Regions from separate parts of the Coprobacillus cateniformis genome, predicted to be linked through region 1. Evidence: a T-box and tRNA genes for the amino acid it is inferred to sense, from the RefSeq annotation. Region 1 holds a T-box; the other holds one or more tRNA genes.

What was found. A T-box is a leader RNA that pairs with one kind of tRNA and senses whether it is charged. The one in region 1 lies ahead of thrS (threonine--tRNA ligase), so its partner is inferred to be a tRNA-Thr.
Region 2: it encodes a tRNA-Thr, which carries the amino acid that the T-box ahead of thrS (threonine--tRNA ligase) is inferred to sense. The anticodon was not compared.

What each region holds. Positions count from the first base shown of each region.
Region 1 covers NZ_WSNW01000001.1:594,624-606,975, forward strand. Annotated here, with positions in the region: gene GQF29_RS03040 (MBL fold metallo-hydrolase) at 1-586, opposite strand, end outside; gene GQF29_RS03045 (PTS transporter subunit EIIC) at 595-1,983, opposite strand; gene licT (BglG family transcription antiterminator LicT) at 2,091-2,921, opposite strand; gene GQF29_RS03055 (PTS sugar transporter subunit IIA) at 2,929-3,375, opposite strand; gene GQF29_RS03060 (Rpn family recombination-promoting nuclease/putative transposase) at 3,529-4,470, opposite strand; gene GQF29_RS03065 (ABC transporter ATP-binding protein) at 4,689-6,470, opposite strand; gene GQF29_RS03070 (ABC transporter ATP-binding protein) at 6,463-8,199, opposite strand; gene GQF29_RS03075 (MerR family transcriptional regulator) at 8,281-9,111, shown strand; gene thrS (threonine--tRNA ligase) at 9,119-10,858, opposite strand; T-box leader at 10,900-11,097, opposite strand; gene GQF29_RS03085 (hypothetical protein) at 11,118-11,378, opposite strand; gene GQF29_RS03090 (hypothetical protein) at 11,447-11,689, opposite strand; gene pyk (pyruvate kinase) at 11,841-12,352, opposite strand, start outside.
Region 2 covers NZ_WSNW01000001.1:1,412,539-1,424,890, reverse strand. Annotated here, with positions in the region: gene GQF29_RS07265 (tRNA 2-thiocytidine(32) synthetase TtcA) at 1-387, shown strand, start outside; gene GQF29_RS07260 (tRNA threonylcarbamoyladenosine dehydratase) at 389-1,084, shown strand; gene GQF29_RS07255 (M20/M25/M40 family metallo-hydrolase) at 1,640-2,860, shown strand; gene GQF29_RS07250 (hypothetical protein) at 3,578-4,009, shown strand; gene GQF29_RS07245 (hypothetical protein) at 4,039-4,470, shown strand; gene tnpA (IS200/IS605 family transposase) at 4,683-5,183, shown strand; gene GQF29_RS07235 (penicillin-binding transpeptidase domain-containing protein) at 5,381-7,381, shown strand; gene speD (adenosylmethionine decarboxylase) at 7,417-7,806, opposite strand; gene GQF29_RS07225 (bis-aminopropyl spermidine synthase family protein) at 7,760-8,908, opposite strand; gene GQF29_RS07220 (CD3324 family protein) at 8,993-9,265, opposite strand; tRNA gene GQF29_RS07215 (tRNA-Glu) at 9,497-9,572, opposite strand; tRNA gene GQF29_RS07210 (tRNA-Asn) at 9,576-9,651, opposite strand; tRNA gene GQF29_RS07205 (tRNA-Gly) at 9,659-9,732, opposite strand; tRNA gene GQF29_RS07200 (tRNA-Leu) at 9,738-9,826, opposite strand; tRNA gene GQF29_RS07195 (tRNA-Lys) at 9,848-9,923, opposite strand; tRNA gene GQF29_RS07190 (tRNA-Tyr) at 9,930-10,013, opposite strand; tRNA gene GQF29_RS07185 (tRNA-Thr) at 10,019-10,094, opposite strand; tRNA gene GQF29_RS07180 (tRNA-Val) at 10,120-10,195, opposite strand; tRNA gene GQF29_RS07175 (tRNA-Gln) at 10,200-10,275, opposite strand; gene GQF29_RS07170 (aspartate aminotransferase type Ic) at 10,441-11,721, opposite strand; gene GQF29_RS07165 (flavin reductase) at 11,886-12,352, shown strand, end outside.

The DNA.
Region 1 (12,352 bases):
TTTCATATTCCTTCAAACAAATTAAACTTTTTTGATAATCTAAAACAGATGATGAAAATTCATCAAATAAGAGAACACCAACCCCACATGCATCTCCAAAAATAATAGTGCGTTCTTCTTTAATAAGTGGACACATCATTCCTGGTGTATGTCCCTTCACTAATATCATCTGAATAGTTATACCACCTAAATCAAAACAATCATTATCTTGAATATCTTGTATATCTCCTTGATATGTAGGTATAAATATCTCTGCATCTATCTGCATAGGAGAATGAGCATTTGTATCTTCAATTCGGAACTGCATATCACCATGTTTATGAAATACTGGCATATCATCATGATTCATATACACTTCATCAAACAAACCAGCTCCACCCATGTGATCAAGATGCCCATGAGTTAAAATAACAATAATTGGGAGGTCTGTCATCTGCTCCACATACGTTTTAATATTTCCTATCCCATTACAAGTGTCTAATAAACATGCCCTGTCATCTCCAATCACCAAATAACAACAAACACCTGTTATATCTATAATTCGATAAATACGTTCACTTAATTTTTCGTGTTTAAAATATACCATATATCACCCTACACTAAACTTTCATCTAATTTCATAAACCACATCACTACAAACCCAATAACAACAGAAACAACCATTGATATTCCTAATAAAATATAATTTGAATTTGGTCCACCTAAAAATGCTGGTAAAATATATAATCCATTTGATGGGCTTAAAACATATGCTTTTAAACCTAATAATCCTGTCACAACACCTGCTATAAAACCTGATATAATTCCTGCATATAACGGTGTTTTATAAGGAATATTCAAGCCATATAACATAGGTTCACCAACCCCACCAAACAACCATGTAATAAAGTAACCTAAAGTCAATTGTTTTTTCTTTTTATCTTTAAACTTAATAACACAAGCCAACGTCACTCCTGCTCCAGCATAACTACAAGCAAAAATAGCAGGTATAATAAAAGCATCATATCCAACCATTGGGAATGTCATAAATAAGAAAGCCATCAAAACAGTATGCATTCCTGTTAAAACCAATAGTCCAAAAGTAGCACCAACGACTCCTACTGCCAATGGCCCAGCAACATCATACAAACAAATAATACCTTGACAAATATATTGTCCTGCAAATGATCCCAAAGGACCAAACAAACATAATTCTAATGGTAACATAATCAACAATGTTCCTAAGGGAATTCCAAAAACTTTTAGTACATCTGGTGTATACTTCTTAAAGAAACGTTCTACATAAGAAGCAACCCAAATTGTAAGTATGATTGGAATGATTGATGATGTATAATTTTGTGCTACAGCAGGTATGCCGTAAACATCGAATTTCGTTCCATCAGCTGCTAATTGAATTAAAGTTGGATGAATAAGAATAGCTCCTAAAAACATCCCCATTAACTCATTAAATCCAAATTTTTTAGATGCTGTATAACCTACATAAATAGGTATAAAATACAATCCTGCATCACCTACAAACTGAAAAAGAACATACAAACTATCTTTTTCAGTGAAAACGCCTAACAATTGAGGACCCAATACAGCTACGATTGCTTTACAAATTCCCATACATAATAAAATGGGAATTAATGGTGTCATACATCCAGCTAAAGCACCCATAATGTTATTTATATAAGACTTGATATCTTTTTTAATAGGTTCTTTAATTTTACAGTGTTCTTCTTGTAGCTTATCTTGATTTGGTAATAATTGCATGACTTCATCGTATAAATTTGTCACTTGTGGTCCAATAATCAATTGAAATTGTCCACCTTTATAAACAACACCCATAATTTCATTCATTGCCTTTAATTCATCTTGATTTGCTTTTTCAATATCATTTAAGCTAAATCTTAATCTTGTCATACAGTGAGTCACTGATTTGACATTTTCCTTGCCACCAACTTTTTCTAAAATTGTTGATGCTAAAACTTGATTCGTCATTTTTTTATCCTCCACTTTAATTAGATATATTAAAATAAAGGTTTAGCCAGCCTGACTGTCACTATCCAGTTTGAGAAAATCTTCACCTCCCTTAGTTAAAGTTATATTTAATGTTCAGTTAATTTAATAACGTGAACTAATAAATATAAGATTTCTCCCTCTAAGGCTTCATCATATTTCATTGAAACATAATCTAATATTTTTAAAACGCATTGATATTGTTTTAAATATTCATTTTGTAATGTCTTTAAAAGAGTTTGACTTTTTTCAGAGTGAATATTTTGTTGATTAATAATTCTTTCAAAAAATACTCTTAAATGCATTATAAATCTTGTATACTCTAATCCATCTTTATCAATGTTCAAATCAAAACAAGATTCTACTATATCATACACATCATCAATCATAGTTGTAATTTCAATAACTTCTTTAAATTCTGTATTCATCTGGGCATTGACTATATGTAAAGCAATAAAGCAAGCTTCATCATCTTCTATCTTAATATCAAACAATTCTCTAATCATTTCTACAACCAATAATCCCGCTTGATATTCCTCTCGATATAATCTTTTCACATCCCACAATAGAGCATTATCAAAAACTATTCCCATCTTTACTCTTTCTAACAAATTAAAAATATGATCTGTCAATGTTACATAAATTTTATCACTTAACTCTTTATGAATATTTGCCTTAATGACATCTATCATATCTTCACAAGCATTAATACAATCATATGGAATATGAACAAGAATTTCTTGATATCTTCGATTTATTTCCTGATTTTTAATAACAAATATTTTATCAATTTTATTTTGATTGATTTCATCACCACTCTTCTTTTGAAATGCAATCCCTTTTCCCTTCACAATAATATCTTCACCAGACTCATCAACACTCATAACAGCGTTATTATTTAAAATCCTCTTAATTATCATAAAACACCTATTGAATATCTAAAATAACATCTTGAATTGTTAATTCATCTGCCTCGGTTTTATGAATTAATGAATATTGAGATAATTGAGTGATGATAACCATAACATCGGTTTCATATCCTGCATTTTTAATCTTTTCAACATCAAACTCTATTAACAAGGTTCCCTCTTCTACCACATCTCCAACATGCACATAACTTTTAAAACCTTCACCATCCATTTCAACTGTATCAATACCAATATGGATTAAGACTTCTACACCGTCTGTTAATATTAATCCAATAGCATGATAAGTTGGAAATAACATACTCACTCTACCACTTGCGGGGGCATATACTTTTCCCACACTTGGTACAACAGCAATGCCATCTCCCATCATCTTTTGAGAAAATGCTTCATCGTTTACTTCTTCTAAATACTTCTTTTTTCCATCTACAACACTCATTAATTTCATAACTTTTCCTCCTTATACAAAAAGACCTGAATGCATAATTAAAAAATTATGTAAACAGGTCTTGCTTAACTTAATAATGACAATACTGAACTACATTTATTAAAATAACATAATTCAACAAAATTGTAAAGGCTTTCTTTATATTTTGTTTTATTAGTATGATTGTAATAAAACAAATATATCATGTTCATCTTTAATTGATACAATTTCAACTGCTAGTTTTTCTAATTGTTCCCTTGAACTGTTCTCTATCATAGTAACGACTTCTGATGATAAATATCCTACCTTTTTGTTTAATTGTTTCAGTATTGTTAAACACATTCCTTCCTGTACTGCCTTCTTTCTAAAGTTATCAATCGATTCGCACATATCAATTTCCTCCTTCTCTTCTTTCCTGACTATCTTCAATAACTCTTCTCCCTTATCTACCAGTGATGCCAATACAATCGCTGTATCTCTTGACATCTTTCTTTCCTTAAAAAACTCTAGATCTCCTTGCCACTTATAAAACATCTGTAACCCCTCTATGAGATCTCGATTATCCTTATCTGTTAACAAACTTGCATCCAATTCCTTGACGTCTATAATATGAGTATTCCAGTCATTCATTATTCCTTTCATTTCTTCTGGTAATTCCATCATATCCAGCAATGTCCTTGGCCCACTCCATTTTCTTTCTCCATAATAGAGAACAACTGTAATAATGGGAATAAGTTTCAACTTAGCTTCTTTATTCCACTTCTTTTCATCTAGATAATCTTGATATTGTTTCTTATAGCTGCTCGCATCATAGACAAATGTTCTGACTGGAATATGATAGTCAATAGCCTTCTGATTTTCAATCGCAATGAGGGCATAGATACCACCAACACTCACTTTCACAAGAGTATCCCGATAAGCATTGAAGCTGATTGGATGCTCATCAAAATCAAAAACAGTAGACATATCTGTATCCTCATTAGACAGTGAGTTTCTTGAAAGGATAGGCTGACCATCAAAGCAGACAAGATTGATGATATCAGCAAAGCGACTCTTGTAGTGAAAGAAATTCTTTAAGGTTGCATCAGGCTTTAAGAGAGGTGTAGCAAGACGCATAATATAAGACCTCCATTTCTATAGGAGTTCATAGAAACATTATAGCACATTATTTGCTTAATGAAAACATATGAACAATAAAAAAACATTCCTATACTTATATATTCACTAGAAAGGATTGAATTTTCTTCAAAGAAATGAAATATGTGAATAACTTTTGATTTTGAGAAAAACAAAAGAGATTTCCCTATCTTTGTAGTTAAATCTCCTTCTCTATCTTATGCATCTTCTTGGAATTGAGCATTATATAATTGTTCATAGAAGCCTTTTTTCATAATAAGTTCTTCATGTTTACCTTGTTCAACAATACGCCCATCTTTCACTACGAGTATCAAGTCAGCACTCTTAATTGTTGAAAGACGATGTGCAATGACAAAACTTGTACGCCCTTTCATAACATTATGCATAGCCTCTTGTAACATTTTTTCTAAACGAGTATCTACTGAAGATGTAGCTTCATCTAATATTAAAATCTGAGGATTTTTTAAAATAGCACGTGCAATTGTTAATAGCTGTTTTTCACCCTGAGAAATATTGTTTGCTTCCTCATTAATAATCATGTTATAGCCTTCAGGTTGTGTACGAATGAAATGATGAACATTTGCTTGTTTTGCAGCTTCTATAATTTCATCCTTTCGTGCATTTTGACGACCATAACGCAAGTTATCATAAACTGTTCCATGAAATAACCAGGTATCTTGTAAAACCATTCCAAATAAGGCATGCAAATCTTCACGACGCATATCTTTGATATCAATGCCATCAATGCGGATACTGCCAGATGTTACATCATAAAAACGCATCAATAAACTAATCAAAGTTGTTTTTCCAGAGCCAGTTGGTCCCACAATAGCAACCATCTGTCCACTTTCAATTTCAACATTAAAATCATGAATAACTTCTTTATCACCATATCCAAAATGAACATGGTCAAAACTGACTTGACCTTTTGTCTGTTCAATCACTTGTGGTACTTGTGTTTCTATTTCCTCTTTTTCATTTAAAACTTCAAAGATTCTTTCAATTGCAGCAAACGCAGACTGAATTTGTGAAGATAAGTTACTTACCTGAGAAATAGGATCATTGACCTGCCAAATATAACGAACAAATGCTTGAATCTGTCCAATTTGCATCCCTCCGCCAATAGCATATAAGCATCCCATTAATCCAACTGTCCCAATAATAATATATGTGACAAGAGAAATAGAAGGTGAAATAAGTGATGACATAAACTGAGCCTTAAATGCATTTTGACATAACTCTTCATTAATATCTTTAAATTGTTCAATTGATTTTTGTTGTTTATTAAACAACAAAATTTCATTATATCCTGTATACATTTCAGTAATAGCACCATTCAAATTTCCTAATGCTTTTTGTTGAGCAGTAAAACGTTTTTGTGATCTCTTGACAATAAATCTCGTAATCAATAATGCTAATGGAATAATCATAAGAACAACAAATGTCATTGCCACATTAATACGTGACATCATGAAAATTGCTAGTCCTAGTGATAAAACACCACCAATAATCTGTCTTAATGTCTGTTGTAACGCATTTGAAACAGTATCAACATCATTAGTAATACGACTTAATACATCACCATACTGATGAGTATCAAAATAACTAATTGGTAAATGTCTAATCTTTTCTTGTAATGCATTACGTAAATCATGCATAGCATTTTGAATAGAATTTGTAATTGTAAAAGTAAATATCAATTGTGAAATTGTTTTAATCATATAGAAAATAAACAATGTTACAATAATTTTAATAACAATATCAAATTGAATATGAGCTCCTGGTACTTTATCAGCAATTGCTAAAGCATTTTCCATTAATAAAGAGGTGATTTGTCCTTCTATTGTTGGTGTAATGGCCAAAACAATATTTGTAATAATAATCATTCCTATGGCAATAAAGAAACTCCATTTGTATGGTGAGATAAATGGACCAATCTGAGCAACTGATTTTTTAAAACTTTGCCATTTCTTATTCATAGGCTAACTCCTCCTCACTCAGCTGAGAAGCTGCAATTTCATGATAGATAGGACATGTTTTTAATAAATCATGATGTTTCCCTTTACCAACAACTTGTCCTTCGTGTAAGACAATAATTTGATCAGCATCCATAATCGTAGAAATTCGTTGCGCAACAACCAATACAATAGATTCTTTAGTTTCATCTTTTAATGCCTTTCTTAAACTTGCATCTGTTTTAAAATCCAATGCACTAAAAGAATCATCAAAAATATAAATTTGTGGCTTTTTAATAATCGCTCTGGCTATACTTAAACGTTGACGCTGACCACCAGACACGTTCGTTGCACTTTCTGTAATCACTTCATGAAAGCCTAATGGCTTTTCCATAATAAAATCATACCCTTGTGCAATGCGTGCTGCATGAGCAACCTCTTCATCAGTTGCATCTTCTTTTCCATAACGAATGTTATCAGCAATTGTTCCAGTAAAAAGCATTGCTTTTTGAGGAATAAAGCCTATTTTATCACGCAGTTCTTTCATCGAATAATCTTGTATATTGATTCCATCAACTGTAATCTTTCCACAACTCACATCATAAAAACGTGGAATTAAATTAATTAATGTTGATTTACCTGAACCTGTACTACCAATGAAAGCAATTGTCTCACCCTGCTTTGCTGAAAAAGAAACGTCTTTTAAAACAGCTTCTTCACCATCTGGATATACAAAAGTAACATTATCAAATGACAGCGTATGTTCCTTAGAAATTGGCTGTTTAGTCACCTTTTGATGATCTTGAATGATAATATCAGAATTTAAAACTTCTTGAATACGTTTGGCTGAAACAGCTGCACGTGGATACATAACAAAAACACTACAGAACAATAACATTGAAAACATAGCATGGAATAAATAGTCCTGAAATGCAACTAACTTTCCAACTTGTAAAGTTCCTGCCCCAATCATAGTTGCTGCAATATAAAAGATAAATAAGATTGCTATATTCATAACTAAGAAAAATATCGGATCAGCAGAATTCATTAATTTAAAGATTCTTTTTGTATGACCAGTAAACTCACTGTTTGTATCATTAAATCTTGCTTGTTCATAATGATCATTATTAAAAGCACGTATTACCTTAATTCCAGTTAAATTTTCTCTAGAAATACGATTTAAATGGTCAAGTGAAGATTGCTGTTTTTGCGACATTGGTTCAGACACTTTTGCAACAATAATGACGCCAATAATAATTAATGGTAAAGTTGCAACAATAACCAAAGACAAGTCTAAAGATGTTTTTAATGTCATGAAGAATGACACCGCAATCATAACTGGTGTCAATAAAGCAGTTCTCAAAATCACATTAACAAATAACTGAATTTGGAATGCATCATTATTTGTACGTGTGATTAATGAAGAAATTCCAAATTTATTAAATTCACTTGGTGAAAAATCTTGGACTTTTGTAAAAATATCATTTCGAATATCACGTGTAATTGATGTTGAAATTTTCGCACAACAATACCCGAGTAAGATTGTTCCTAGAACTCCAGCAATTGATATTGCAATGGCAACACCCCACATCATATAAAGATATCCTTTATCTTCAGTGGCAACTCCAATATCAATCATATTAGCTATGATTGTTGGAAGTCCTAATTCAACAAGTGCAAACCCAAAGACAGAAATGACATTGAGAACAAGTAACTTTTTATACTTCAATAAGTATTTTAATATTAATTTCATATTTTCCCTCCTTGCCGTTTTGACTTGATTACTCTATAATAAACTATAAGGTTACCTTATAGTCAATAGGAGAATGAAAAAATGTCAGAAAATCGTGAGAAATACTTTACTACAGGAGAGTTTGCACGTATATGCAATGTTCCTAAACATGTCTTATTTCATTATGATGAAATTGGATTATTTAAACCATCTATTGTAAAAGAGAATCAATATCGTTATTATTCTCATCATCAGTATGATACTTTTACTATTATTACTATTCTTAAAAGTATTGGTATGTCTTTAAATGATATTAAGATTTATCTTGAAACAAGAACACCTCAATTATTGATTGACTTATTAAACGATCAAGAAAAAGTTTTAGATCAAAAAATGAAAGAATTAAAACGAGCTAAAGATTTTATTAAAACAATTCGTTCAACAACTTCACATGCTCTCCAGATTCAAGTCAATGATATTTATCTTCAATACTTTGATGAAGAATATATTCTTTGTAGTGATGATATTCACCACAAAAACAACAAAAGTTTTGAAGCTTATAATGATGAATATGTCCGTTTTTATAATAATCATCTGGATACAATGGACAAAGTAGGAACAATTCTATCAATTGATGAATTGTGTAAACAGAATTATAATACATTTCAGTGTTTATATACCCGTGTGAGAAAAAATAATCATAGAAATATTCGCATTATGAAAGCTGGTTATTACATAGTTGCATATCATCAAGGTGATTATCAAACAATTAGTGAAGCCTATCAAAGAGCACTTTCTTATGCAAGAAAGCATCATATTATTTTAGGAGAAAATGCTTATGAAGAATATGTTTTATCAGATATTGCTGTTCAAGATGAAAATAAATTTATTACCACAATCTATCTAGAAACAAATGAAAAGCATATCGAGTGATATGCTTTTATAATGCTTTGTCTTCAATTTGTTTTAAAATCATGCAAATAAATTCATCTAATGAGACAGTTGTTTGTTTTTGCTCACCATATTGACGATAAGTGACTGTTCTTTCATCTCTTTCCTTATCACCTAATACCAATTGATATGGAATTTTTTTCATTTGTGCCTCTCTAATACGATAACCTAGTTTTTCTTCTCTGTCATCTATTTCAACACGAATACCTTTAGCTTCTAACAATTTAAAAATTTCTTGAGAATAGTCTAAATGATATTCATTTTTCACTGGAATGACTTTGACTTGAGCAGGTGCTAACCATAATGGGAACGCTCCTGCAAAATGTTCTATTAAAATACCAATAAATCTTTCAATAGATCCAAAGATAACTCTATGAACCATAACTGGTCTTACCTTTTCACCATTTTGATCCACATAAGTCAAATCAAATCTTTCAGGTAAATTCATATCTAATTGAATAGTTCCACATTGCCAAACTCTTCCTAAAGAATCCTTAACATGGAAATCCAATTTAGGACCATAGAAAGCTCCATCTCCTGGATTGATCTTATAATCTTTTCCAGCCGCCTGACAGGCTGCTGCTAAAGCTGCTTCACTTTTCTCCCAAATTTCTAATTCTCCAATATATTTTTCTTCTGGTCTCGTAGATAATTCAATATCATATGATAATCCAAGCATTGAATAAACACGATCAATGAAAGCAATCAAACGAACAACTTCACTTTCAATCTGATCAGGAGTCATAAAGATATGTGCATCATCTTGAGTAAAAGTACGAACTCTGAATAAACCATTTAAAGCCCCACTTGCTTCATGTCTATGCACTTGTCCAAGTTCACCCATACGTATTGGTAAATCTTTATATGAATGTAAACCATTTTTATAGACAAGTAAGCTGCCAGGACAGTTCATAGGTTTAATAGCAAATTCACGCTCATCAACTAGTGAAGTATACATATTTTCCTTATAATTATACCAATGTCCTGAAACTTCCCATAATTCCTTAGACATCATAATAGGTGTTTTAATGAATTCATATCCTTCTTTTGTATGTTCATCATACCAGAATTTTTCTAATTCATTTCTAAGCAGCATACCATGTGGTAAGAAAAAAGGCATTCCTGGTGCATACTCACTCATCATAAATAAATCTAATTCTCTACCTAATTTCTTATGATCTCTTTTCTTAGCTTCTTCTAAAAAATCTAAATAAGCTTGTAATTCTTCTGGAGTTGGAAAACAAACACCATAAATTCTTTGCAGAACTTTATTGTCTTTATCACCTTTCCAATAAGCACCTGAATGTTTAAGCAATTTAAAATTTTTACACATTTTAACAGTTTCAACATGTGGCCCTCTACATAAGTCTACAAAATCACCTTGACGATAACATGTAATATGTCCGTCTTCTAAACCAGAAATTAAATCTAATTTGTATGGGTCATCTTTAAACATCTCCATTGCTTCTGCTTTAGAATGCTCCTCACGAATAATACGTTTACCATCTTTACAGATCTTCTTCATTTCTTTTTCAATAGCTGGAATATCTTCATCCTTAATGACTTTGTCTCCTAAATCAATATCATAATAGAATCCTTCACTCACTACTGGACCAACCCAAAATTTAGCATTTGGATATAAATGCTGAATTGCTTGTGCCAAAACATGAGCACACGAATGGTTTAACATATTTAATTGTTCATCATTTTTAAAATCAAAGTTTGCCATTTTCATTTCCTCCTTTTTATTATTAAAAAAGAGATCTCATCGCAAAGGACGAAATCTCGTGGTACCACCTTAATTTATTATCTTTCGATAACCTCTATTGTCTTAACGCGACCCAACGACATTCTCTTTCGAGTGTAGCTCATTAGGGAGTATCTTTATAAAGATTGAGAAACTTTCAGCAACCGTTTCCTCTCTAAACAATACTTATATAAAAACATATCCTAAATCATAGCTTGTAGCATTATTTTACATCAAACTATTATTTTGTCAAGTCATCTGATATTTTTGAGTTTGCTTTTTCATAATATTCTATAATTTCTCCTGCCCCATATATTAATGAAGAAATCAAAAAAGAAATAAAACAAGACCAAAGCATCAATATCATAGATTCAACACCCATCAATTGCCCAGTATTCAAGTAGGACGTATTAATCGCAATACTATATCCCTGACTTATAATATTCCCAAATAGGAAAAGATAAGCACAGACTTTTATAATTTTCGATACTTTATGAAACATATATCTCCTCCTACTTTCACAATATCATAAAAAATATGATATTATTGCTTATTTTCTCATAGTGAAAATCAATAACGATCATTTAACATTTCAAAATATTCCACAATTTTACCAAATCCATAGATAATAAGTGAAAGAACAAAATACAAAATAAGTCCATTCAATAATCCTAAAAGAGTACTCACAATAAATTGTGAACTACATTCTAATTGTATGAATTGATAAATATCTCTATACCCTTGATTAATTAGGTTTCCAAAAAAATAGATATAAGCAAATAACTTTATTTTTTGAGATGTATTATTAAACATATTCTCTCACCTCTATGCTTACAATACCACAAAGATATGAAAAAGTTATGAAGAAATCTCACAAAATAACGTTATTATTTTCACAATAAAATGCATATTTTGTCGAATGTAGTCGATAAACAAAAAAAGGACCAATTGGTCCTTACATTCATTATTTTACTGTAATTAATTGTAAATAACTTGTTGTTCCTTCGATACCTGGAGTTCCACCAGTCACTAAAATTGTTTGACCAGCATCAATTCCATTTTCTTTAGCAATAACTTCTGCTAAATTTAATAAACCTTCAGTTGTATCCATTTGTTTACATGTTACTGGTTTTACACCCCAGTTTAATGCTAATTTTCTTGTTGTTTCTCCATATGGAGTTGCAGCAATAATTGGACATTCTGGTCTATATCTTGACATTTTCTTAGCAGTAAATCCTGATTCAGTAAATGCAATAATAGCAGCAACTTCAAATTTAGTCGCAATTTCAGCTACTGACATACAGATAGCTTCAGATGCATCATCAGTTGCAGTTCTTACAGCTTTTCTATGTAAAGAAGCATAATCTAAAGTAGATTCAGTTTTTAAAGCGATTTTGTTCATAACCATAACAGCTTCTTCTGGATATTTTCCTTGAGCAGATTCTCCAGATAACATAATTGCATCAGTACCATCAT
Region 2 (12,352 bases), 820 kb from region 1:
ATATTAATGGGAATGTTTTATGGATCACAAATCCAAACGATGATGCCTAAGCTACATAGTACCAATTTTGAAGGTATGGAACTTATACGTCCAATGTATCTTATTGAAGAAAAAGATATTATTCATTGGTGTCATTATAATGATTTAGCATTTATTCAATGTGCATGTCGTTTTACAGAAGAGATGGAAGAGCTAGGAGATGTTCACCATACATCTAAAAGAGAAGAAATGAAAAATTTAATTAAGTATCTAGAAACAATGAACCCCAACGTTAAAAAGAATGTTTTTAAAAGTATGGAAAATGTTAAGCTTGGTACGGTTATTGCTTATAGTGATGATGAGGGAGAACATCATTTTTTAGAGAAATACAATAAAGAGGTGCGATAATATGTTTTCAAGATTTGAATTACTTGTTGGAGAAGAGAAGATAACCAAGCTCCAGAACGCTCATGTTTTGGTTTTTGGAGTTGGAGGAGTTGGTGGTTATGCTGTAGAGGCATTGATAAGAAGTGGGCTTGGTCATATAACAATTGTTGATAATGATGAAGTTTCTCTAACAAATCTTAATCGCCAAATTATTGCTACAAGAGACAGCATTGGGCATAAAAAAGTGAAAATCATGAAAGAACGAATAAAATCAATTCATCCTGAGTGTGAGGTTCAAACATTAGAGATGTTCTATCTGCCTGAAAATGCTGATACAATTGATTTAACTCAATATGATTATGTTGTTGATGCAATAGATACAATTACTGCTAAAATAGAATTGGCAGTACGCTGTGAAAAGCAAAATGTAAAATTAATCAGTTCTATGGGAACGGGTAATAAAATGAACCCGTCTATGTTAGAGGTTTCTGATATATATAAAACATCAGTATGTCCCTTAGCAAAAGTTATGCGTAGAGAATTGAAGGCTCGTCATATTAAACATCTAAAAGTTGTTTATTCTAAAGAATTACCTATACAGCCAAAAACATCTGATGAAAAAACAAACAAAAGAACAGTTCCAGGTAGTACTGCTTTCGTTCCTTCAAGCGCTGGACTGCTAATAGCGAGTGAAGTCATAAAAGATTTACTTTTTTAAATAAGTCGAAGGCATTAACTTAATAACCTTATTAAGTTGATGCTTTTTTGTCTGTTTTTTTTCCATAATATATAACTTTTTCTAATAAATCATTATTTTTGTTTCAATAGAAACCATAGTATCAAATCATTTCTAAATTATCTTCAAAACAATGTAAGATAAGATCATTTAGGAAAATACTAACTTTTTAGTAGAACTCTATATATTCATCATCAGCATATTTAATGATACGATTTTTAACTCTGGCGAGTGAGATATATATTGAACACATATCTCAATATTATGATTATCTTGATTTTCTCTTTTTTAGCATAAACATATTATTATAAGTTTAACATTTTGTGTAAAATTAAAAGAGGCAGAGATTTAGAAGAATAGTTGTTTATATCTATCATATAAGTATCTTATCCTTATTTTATAGTAAGAAAAGATGAAAGACATTTCTTATGATTAATCACTCTATGGACAAAATTTATTTTGGACCCTATTTATATGTATTCTTTTTAATATTTTGTGCTATGATTAATTTATTAAGAGTGATAGGGAGGCTTTATTATGCAAACTCATTTAGAAAGAATAAAAAAGGATTTAGAAGTATTAGCCACTTATACTTCAACACCAGGATTTGGTGTTACACGTTCATCGTATTCTAAAGAAGATAAGCAAGCAAGGGAATATTTAATAAGAGAGATGGAAAAACTTAATCTTAAAATCTATGAAGATGGAATTTCTACTTTGTTTGGTCGTAAAGAAGGGACAATGGCAGAGGCACCAGTAATTATGATTGGCTCTCATTATGATTCGGTAGTTAATGGTGGAGCATTCGATGGACCAGTTGGGTGCATAGCGGCTTTAGAAGTATTGCGAGTTTTAGAAGAAAATCATTTTATCAATGATTATCCCATTGAGCTTATTTTGATGAATGCCGAAGAAGGGGCAACGTTTGGTCAAGGGTCAGGAGTTACAAATTCAAGGGGGATGTTAGGAACATTGACAATGGAAGAGTTAACAATGAAAAAGAACCGTTTTGGACAAACAAAACTGGAAGCTATGAAAGAATATGGATTAGTTCCAAATTTAGAATCTGCAAAAAGAAAACCAGGTTCTATTAAAAATTTTATTGAAGTTCATGTAGAACAAGGACCTATTTTAGAAAATGAAAATAAAGACATAGGATTAGTAGGGTTTGTACCAGGGATTGGTAGATATAAGCTTTGTTTATTTAAAGATGAGAATAATGATACAAAAACGGCCATCGATTATTTCAATGCACTTTTTGATGAGATGTTAAAAAGTCTAAAAAATAAGATAACAGGAATCATTATTCCCTTGAGTATAGATAATGATAATTGCATAGAATATAAAGTTGAGATTAGAACATTAAATAAAGAAATAATTGAACAAATTGACTTTAAAAATAAAATCAATGATATGGTTAATATAGTTATTCAAAAGACAGGACTACATATAGAATTAGAAGAGATGGCGAGAATAAATTATCCAAATCCGACTCCTCCAAGCATTATGAATAAAGAGAATGTAGAAAAGATGGAGAGGATATGTAATAAACTAGGATATAGTTATATGATTCTTAATGATGGTAGTGGACATGACGCAATGATGATGACAGAGTTTACAGATACCAATATGTTATATGTTCCAAGTGTTGGTGGTTTAACACATTGTCCCGAAGAATGGACAGATTATGAAGATATTAAAAAAGGAGCAGATGTTCTTCTGCATTTAGTCATGGATATTGCTGTAAATAAAAGGTGAACTGACTTATATATTTAAAGTAATTAACAATTATTTATACTTCCATTAACTTACATTGATTGTCTAATAAATATAAACATCTTATAATATTCATTAAGAGAACGTTTCACAACGAATACATAGTTGTGTCTCTTCATCTTTCATGGTATTTTAATGCTGTCTTCACTAATGAACTTGAGGATTATATCAAACTGATAATAGATTTTTACATTCTTATATAATTATGTCTATATAATATTATAGTATCATTTTAAACAGCGACAGCGCAGTTTGGTGATGCAGTCTTTACCTGAGAACGAAACATAAACAATCCACTACTTTGAGCACATAATATATTCAAAGTGGGATAAGGGCATATGTATTAAATTGTATATCATGAATCAAAGCCTACCGATTATTTTCGGTAAGGCTTTTTTGCCAATGAACTTTTTTAGAGATTTCAATAGAATACGCAACAATTCTCACTTCCCTAGAGGAGTACATAATGGAAGTGTAAACCACCTTCCTTTAAACAAGCGAAACAAGCTCAGTTTGACAGCCTTACAATCTATCCAACCAGTAATATTTTAAAGTTTAAAGAATGGTTAAATTTTAATAAGGATACTTTATGCTTTTTTGGGAAACTCAATATTTAAGTATTTTTTGAGAAATTATGAAAGTATGTAAGTTTTTTCACATTTCAAAATAATTTTCATAGATTATAATGAGGTGTTAGAAATGAAGGAACAACTTCAATCTTATATATATGTAGAAAAGTTATTATGTGATCTTTACAAAAAAGTTGCTACATTAACTTGCTTAAGTGATGAAAAAGGAATGTTTTTAGACTTTTCAAAAAGTTGCCATGAAGCGGTTGGGTGTTTAAAATATTTTTATAAAGAACAATTTGGTTCAGAGTTTGATCCAATGATTCCTGAGATTAACATTCAGGGAACATATCGAGAAGTATTGAATCATATCCAGCAACAGGAACTTGAATCATTCCTAAATTATCGTCGACATACGTATTTTCAAGACAATTATTTGTTACAAGAAACAATGCGAGGAATTGCTGATTCTAAGTTAGAGCATATTATTGCGATTATGGCTATTGTTATTAATATGAATGATCCACAAAAAACAATAAATAATAAGCACAATTTAGAATAAGTTTCATAGTATATATAGAGGTGTATGAAATGAATAGGGAACAACTCCAATCTTATATTTATACTGAGAAATTGTTAGCTCAGTTATATCGACAAGCAGCTGCAATGGCAACACTACAAAGTGAAAGGCAGGTTTTACTTGCATTTGCTAGAGATGCTGAGCAGAATGCTAATTATTTAAATCATTTTTATAGAGAAGAATTTGGAACAAATTTTGATCCAATGATACCAGAAGGGAATATTCAAGGAACATACAGAGACTTATTAAATGAAATTCAAAAACAAGAATTAGCTTCTTATTTAGAACTTAGAAAACTGACATACAATCAGGGGAATATTGAATTAAGAGAAACAATTAGAGCGATTACTGATGTTAAATTAGGACATATACTGACATTATTAGCTATTGTAACAAACATGAATACTCCAGGGGAAGAAAGATCACAAAAGTTCTTTAAGTAAACGTGCATAAATGTACGTTTGCTTTTTTCTTTAGGTTCAAATTGCAAAAATTGAACACATAGACTTTAGTCAGTTGAGCATATGAAATATGCGAAACAAAAAACCACCTGCTATGCGGGTGGAGCAATTAAAAAGTTTAACAATAGTATCACCTTTCCGATATAATGAAGTTGTTCAAGCTATCATTAAAAGAAAGGAAAGGTGATTTGACTATGGCTAAAAAAGCAAATTCTTTAGCACACACAAAATGGATGTGTAAATACCATATTGTGTTCACACCTAAGTATAGACGAAAAGCGATATATAATCAATACCGAGAAGACTTAGGCGAAATATTGCGGACACTATGCAGGTATAGAGGAGTGGAAATCATAGAGGGGCATCTAATGATTGATCATGTGCATATGCTTGTGATGATACCACCAAAGGAAAGCGTATCGTCATTTATGGGATATCTGAAAGGGAAATCAGCATTGATGATGTTTGATAGACATGCCAATCTGAAATATCTGTACGGAAATAGACATTTCTGGGCAGAAGGGTATTATGTAAGCACAGTAGGATTAAACGATGAAACAGTCGCAAAATATATAAGGGAGCAGGAAGCTCATGATATAGCGATGGATAAATTAAGTGTGAAGGAATACAGGGATCCATTTGAAGAAAAGAGAATTACAAAGGAGAAGAAAAAAGAGAAAAAGAAAGGGAAGTAGAAAAAATCCCTTTGAGGGATAGCGAGAGTCAAAAGCGATAGCTTGAGCGAAGTGAAAGCAGCGCCTTGAGACGCGAGCAAGTAGCAAAGGCTTATAGCCGCAGAGAAAACCACGCCTTTTAGACGTGGTTTTTATTTTTGTTTATCAAATGGAAAGAACGTGCTATACTTAATTTGTAAAATAAGGAGGGGAACCTAATGTATGATGTATATGTAAATAACAACAATAAAAAGAAACTTATAATTATTGGGGGAGCAGTTATTGGTGTTATACTGATTGGTTTTTTTGTATTCTTTTTATTAAGTGGTGATGGTAAAGAAAAGAACTTGAAAGATTTTTATGCAAAAATTAATAATCAAAAATATGATGAAATGTATGCAATGATAAGTGATGATGCAAAATCCACATATACAAAGGAAGCTTTTATAAAACGTAATAAAAATATTTATGATGGAATGGAAGTGACTGATATAAATATTGATGTTGTTTCTACTGATGGTGATAAAATAACTTATACTGTCAATATGAAAACGGTTGCTGGATCAACAGAGTTTGAAAATACAACACAATTCAAAGATGATAAAATTATATGGAATGATTCCTTTATATATCCTGATTTAGGAAGCACTGATAAAGTGCGTATCGTTGAAGACAAGGCTCAAAGAGGAAGAATTTTAGATCGAAATGGCACTGTTTTGGCTGGAAAAGGTGAAGCGTATTCAGTTGGACTGGTTCGTGGTAAATTGAATGGTGAAAATGATTATGATAAGATAGCCAAACTGTTAGATCTAACAAAAGAAGGTATACAAAAAACAATGAGTGCATCTTGGATTAAAGATGATTCTTTTGTTCCATTAAAGACAATTTCTAAAGATGATAAGAATTTAGAGAATGATTTATTAGCTATTGCTGGAGTGAAGTTAACTACAACAAATATACGCTCATATCCATATGGAAAAGTAACATCACATTTAGTGGGTTATATGCAGAAGGTAACAGCAGAGGACTTAGATAAGCATAAAGGAGAAGGATATACTGAAAATTCTTATATTGGACGTAGCGGAATTGAAGCCGCTTACGAAAAAGATTTGAAAGGGAAAGATGGTATTGAAATTTATATACAAGATGATAGTGGTGAACGTAAGGCATCAATTGCACGACAGTTAAGAGAAGATGGGAAAGATATGACTTTGACTGTTGATATAACATTGCAAAAAAGTTTATATAATCAATTCCAAAATGATAAGAGTGCATCAGTTGCAATGAATCCAAAAACTGGTGAAGTTTTGGCTTTGGTAAGTACACCAACATTTTCTAGCAATGATTTTATTTTGGGGATGAGCACAAGTCAATGGAATGCATTAAATGATGATAAAAATAAGCCGTTATTAAATCGTTTTAGATCAACATGGGTTCCTGGTTCATGTATGAAACCAATAACTGCTGCAATAGGTTTAGAGACAAAGTCATTGGATCCTGCAAAGGATTTCTCATCAGCTATGAAATGGCAAAAAGATTCAAGCTGGGGAAGTTATTATGTCACAACATTACATGCTCCAACGCCTAATAATCTTAAAAATGGACTGGTTTATTCAGATAATGTTTATTTTGCAAAGGCAGCATTAGAGATTGGTGCGGATAATTTGGTAAAAGGATACAAATCTTTAAAGATTGGTGAAGAAATTCCTTTTGAGTTATCATTGAATAAATCACAATATAGTAGTGGTGATTTCAAGGATGAAATACAAATTGCAGATAGTGGGTATGGACAAGGACAAATCTTGTTGAATCCTGTACAAATGGCATCAGTCTATGGAGCATTTGTGAATGAAGGAAAAATGATGGCACCACATGTTGTAAAAACAACGGAATCTTCAGTATGGGCTCAACCATTTTCAAAAGATGTTGCTAACGAAATCAAAGAAGATTTAATTCAAGTTATTAGTGATAAAAATGGAACTGGACATTCTTTCTATAACAAAAATGTTGTTTTAGCTGGGAAAACGGGAACAGGCGAAATTAAAGATTCACAAGATGATACTGAAGGTACAGAAGTTGGCTGGTTTACTGTTATGACTACTGATTCATCTCAGCCGATTGTTATTTCGACAATGGTTGAAGATGTTAAAGGACGTGGTGGTAGCAATTATGTAACAAATCGTATGAAAGCTCCGTTAAATGAATATTTAAATAAATAAAGATCACAATGTGAAGTGATCTTTTTAATATCGTCTTATTTATCATTGTTAAAATGAACTTTTCTAAAGAGTGTATGATAAGTTATATCTTCTGTCTCAAAGAAATTACTGATGTATGAAAAAATGTTATCAGGAATATTTTGTTTACATGAAAAAATATCAATTGCTACATATTTATATTCTGGCCATGTATGAATAGCGATATGGGAGTCTGCTATGATGGCCATGATAGTGTCTCCTTGGGGTGTGAATGAGTGACTATGAATACTGAGGACAGTTGTATTCATAAGTTTGGATATTTGATGTAATAAAATAGTAAGATCTTTCTTATTTAACTGGCATTGTGAAACATCGATGCATACTTCTTTGCCTACTCTTTTACAAATTTCTAACTCTTTTGTATAAACAGAATCTATCTCCTCCACATTTTTCACATCCTTCCTTTTTTAATTCTTCAATTGTATTAAATTTAGATTTCTCATTAATTTTATATATTTTCTTGCATTTTTTGCATTGATATGAGCGGGTTGTAGGGTTTCTTTTGCCAGTATAAATCATTGCCTTATTATCAATTAAAGGAACTGTAGTTTTGTCTGTCGTTATGAGATGGTAAAAATCACTCTGACTACCTAGAATGCTACCTCCTTCATATTGATTAAAACCAATTATCATATCTAGAAGAAGGATATGATTTTCTACCCATAATTTTTGAATTGTGTACAGAAATTGGTAATCCATTTTAAAAAATGATACATAACATGATAGATTTTCCTCGTGTTTTAAACATAAAATAGCTCTGGATAAAAAGAGGGTTATTCCATTAATCGTATATGGTGGATCCATAATAACAATATCCATAGTTCTTTGGAATCTATTTTCCAAAGTGTCTCTAAAGTCACATACATCTACATGAATTTGTTTTTGAATATATGGTGGACTTTGTTTAATATAGTTTAAAATACGAATATCTTTATCTAACACATGAATATTTTTTTCAGAATGATTTGTAAATATATATGCATTAAATGTGGCAATAATAATACTCATACAATCGTCATCACCTAGACAGAGAATGTTTCGATGAAGCAATTTTTCTTTTTTTAACATATATTGTACTCTTTTGATAGCGGATTCTAGTGTGCATTTTGCTTGGTCAATTGTGACATCAGCACTTGGACGGTTGTTAAAGTAATCTAGAAGCCAAGAAAATTTTGTCATGATTTCTAATGCCGATGTGTTAGATAAATAATGATAGTGTTTTAAATTAAGAGCTTTTATATGAAAACTTAAATCGATGATTTCGATTCCAGATTTAGTTAAAGAAAATCCGCTCCCCTTTTCTAAAATATTTAGTGATTGTAACTCCTTTTTTATAGCAACAATAATAGGGATTGGGATAGATAATGTTTGGGCTAATTGCTTTGAAGAATTATATGAAAATAATCGTATTTCTAAAAGATAGTCTTCGATTTTTCTTTTGCCCTCACGTAAAAGTACTTTGTTGTATATAGTGTCTACAAGATTCATGAACTTAAACCTCCTTGTTTTTAAGTAAAACATGAATATGGTAGTATTACGACCTCAAACTTATTTAAGAAACAAAAAAGCGCCTTATGCGCTTCTTTGTTGACGTATTATTCTTTGTATTGTTTTATGAGATAAATAATAAAGAGTTGCTAATTGAATAGTTGAATATCCTTGTACATATTTTTCAAAGATTTCTTTATTTCTTTGCATTGTATACTCTTTAGTTTTTGTATTTGTACCCCATTCTTTAATATTCTCTTTCTTTTTTGGAATATAAAGATAATCACCATCTACATATTCTTGTATAACTTGTAATATCTCAATGGGTAATATGTCAGTTGCTTTTCTATAGCTCATGTTGTTTCCTCCTAAATAAACATTTATCTAGTCGTAAACAAAAGCTATCATGAGACTCTGTAAATAGCTTTTGCTTACAGAGTTAACCCCAGTTTCGATAATTTATTCATAGAATACTCCTTTCTATTACGCTTTTCAATTATAAAAGGGTAGTTGATTGTTGTCAAGGATAACGATTTTCAATAAAAATATAAATAAAAAAAACGATCAATATGATCGCTCGTTATCAAATGGTGACCTGTACGGGATTCGAACCCGTGAATGCATGCGTGAAAGGCATGTGAGTTAACCGTTTCTCCAACAGGCCACATGGCGCTTGAAGTAGGACTCGAACCTACGACCGATCGGTTAACAGCCGATTGCTCTACCAACTGAGCTATTCAAGCAAATCAATGGAGCGGGTGATGGGAATCGAACCCACGTAGTCAGCTTGGAAGGCTGAAGTTCTACCATTGAACTACACCCGCATGAATGGTGCCCAGGGCCGGAGTCGAACCGGCACGGATTTTAAGGTCCGCAGGATTTTAAGTCCTGTGCGTCTACCAATTTCGCCACCTGGGCATGCACTATTCATTTTTAAGATGGTGACCCGCAGGCGACTCGAACGCCTGACCCTCTGATTAAAAGTCAGATGCTCTACCGACTGAGCTAGCGGGTCCTGTAATGGTGGGGAGGGGCGGATTCGAACCACCGAACCGAAAGGAACTGAGTTACAGTCAGCCGCGTTTAGCCACTTCGCTACCTCCCCATTACTGGTGCCGGCTAAAGGACTTGAACCCTCAACCTACTGATTACAAGTCAGTTGCTCTACCAATTGAGCTAAGCCGGCAAATATTTTGTTATGTTTTATAGAATGGTGGAGGTTAACGGGCTCGAACCGCTGACCCTCTGCTTGTAAGGCAGATGCTCTCCCAACTGAGCTAAACCTCCATATTGGCTGGGATACCTGGATTCGAACCAGGGAGATGACAGAGTCAAAGTCTGTTGCCTTACCGCTTGGCTATATCCCAATAATCATGCTCATATAATATAACAATTTTCTGCGTTTTAGTCAATATCTTTATTCAAATTTTCCTAAAAAATGTTTAAATCATCCCTTTTATTGAAAAACCATCCTTATTATACACATTAAAACTAGAATTATTCCTCATATTTCAAAATAAAAAAGACATAAATTATGCCTTTTCTAATAATTTTTCTACACTTATCAACTTAACACAAAGAACAAATAATTCTGTTGCTTGTTTTAATTCTTCTAATTTTGGGAAAGAAGGAGCAATTCTAATGTTAGCATCATGAGGATCTTGACCATATGGATAAGTTGCTCCAGCTGTTGTTAGGAGTGTGCCCGCTTCTTTACATTTTTGTACAATAGCTTTTGCACAGTTTTCCATTGCCATAAAGGAAATGAAGTATCCTCCTAATGGTTTAGTCCATTCAGCAATTCCTAATGGTTCAAGTTCTCTTTCAAAAATATTTAAAACAGCTTCAAATTTAGGCTTTAATAGACTTGCCTGTTTTTGCATATGTGTATCTATACTTTCAATTTTATTAAAATACTCTACATGTCTTAATTGATTTAATTTATCATATCCAATACATTGAATAGACATGTGTTTTAAAATATCCTCTTTATTTTCAAGTGATGTTGCCAATGCTGCAACACCTGAACCTGGTAAAGTGACTTTAGATGTTGAGCAGAATTCAAAAACGAGATTTGGCTGTCCAGCCTCCTGGCAAGCTTTTATAAGATTTTTAACATGTTCTTGTTTATCATTATATAAATGGTGAACTAAATATGCATTATCCCAAAAGATTCTAAAATCTTTTGCTGCAGGATTCAAATTTGCAAATCGTTCTACAACCTCATCAGAATATGTTATGCCAGTTGGATTGGAATACTGAGGAACACACCAAATGCCTTTAATGCTTTCATCAGTTTGAACATATTTTTCAATAAGGTCCATATCTGGACCATTTTCATGCATAGGAATATTAATCATTTCAATGCCAAAATGTTCTGTTATAGCAAAATGGCGATCGTATCCAGGAACAGGGCATAAGAATTTAATTTTATCTAATTGGCACCATGGTTTCTCTCCTAAATAGCCATGGGTATAACCTCGACTAATTTGATCAAACATAATTGTTAAACTAGAATTTCCATAAACAATAACATTTTGAGAAGAAGTGTTTAACATCTTTGCAAAAAATTCTTTAGCTTCATCAATACCATCCAAAATACCATAATTACAATATTCATATTGACTTCCAAAGTCATAATGACTATTAATGACATCCAATATATCAGTAGATAAAAGTAACTGATTGACATCCGGCTTTCCCCTCGCCATATTTAACTTCAAACCTTTTGCTTTAACCTGCTCATATTGCTTACATAAATCATCATGTAAAGAAACTAATTCTTCATGATTCATGTCTTTATACATCTTCATGATATATCCCTCTCTTTTTACATATTAATCGAGGTAATTGTACTCTTTCAGTACATAAAAATCAATCTCTAATAAACATAAGTTAATAAAAATAACATAAATAGGAATAATTACTATTTATAATCTATAAATTGTGGTATAATCCTTATAAGGAGGTATGAAATATGGATTCAAAAGCATTTTTTAAACTCAGTTATGGATTATATATTGTGACTTCAAAAAACGATAATCAGGAAAGTGGCTGTGTCATTAATACAATGACACAAGTGACAGCAGAACCATCACAAGTCTGTATAACATTAAACAAGGAAAATTATACAACTCAAATCATTGAAAAAAGTGGTGTATTTAATGTCAGTGTCTTATTAGAAAAAGTTCCTATGGAAATAATTAGAACATTTGGATTCCAATGTGGTAAAGATGTCAATAAGTTTGAAAACATTGCGTATGAAACTGATGTTAATGATGTTAAATACTTAACAGAGAACACAGCAGCAATGTTTGCTTGTCGTGTTAAAAAAACTGTTGATGTAGGAACACATCTAATGTTTATCAGTGAAGTTGAAGATGCTCAGACATTGAGTGATGAAACTGTTTTAACATATGCAGCTTATCATGATAAGAAAAATGG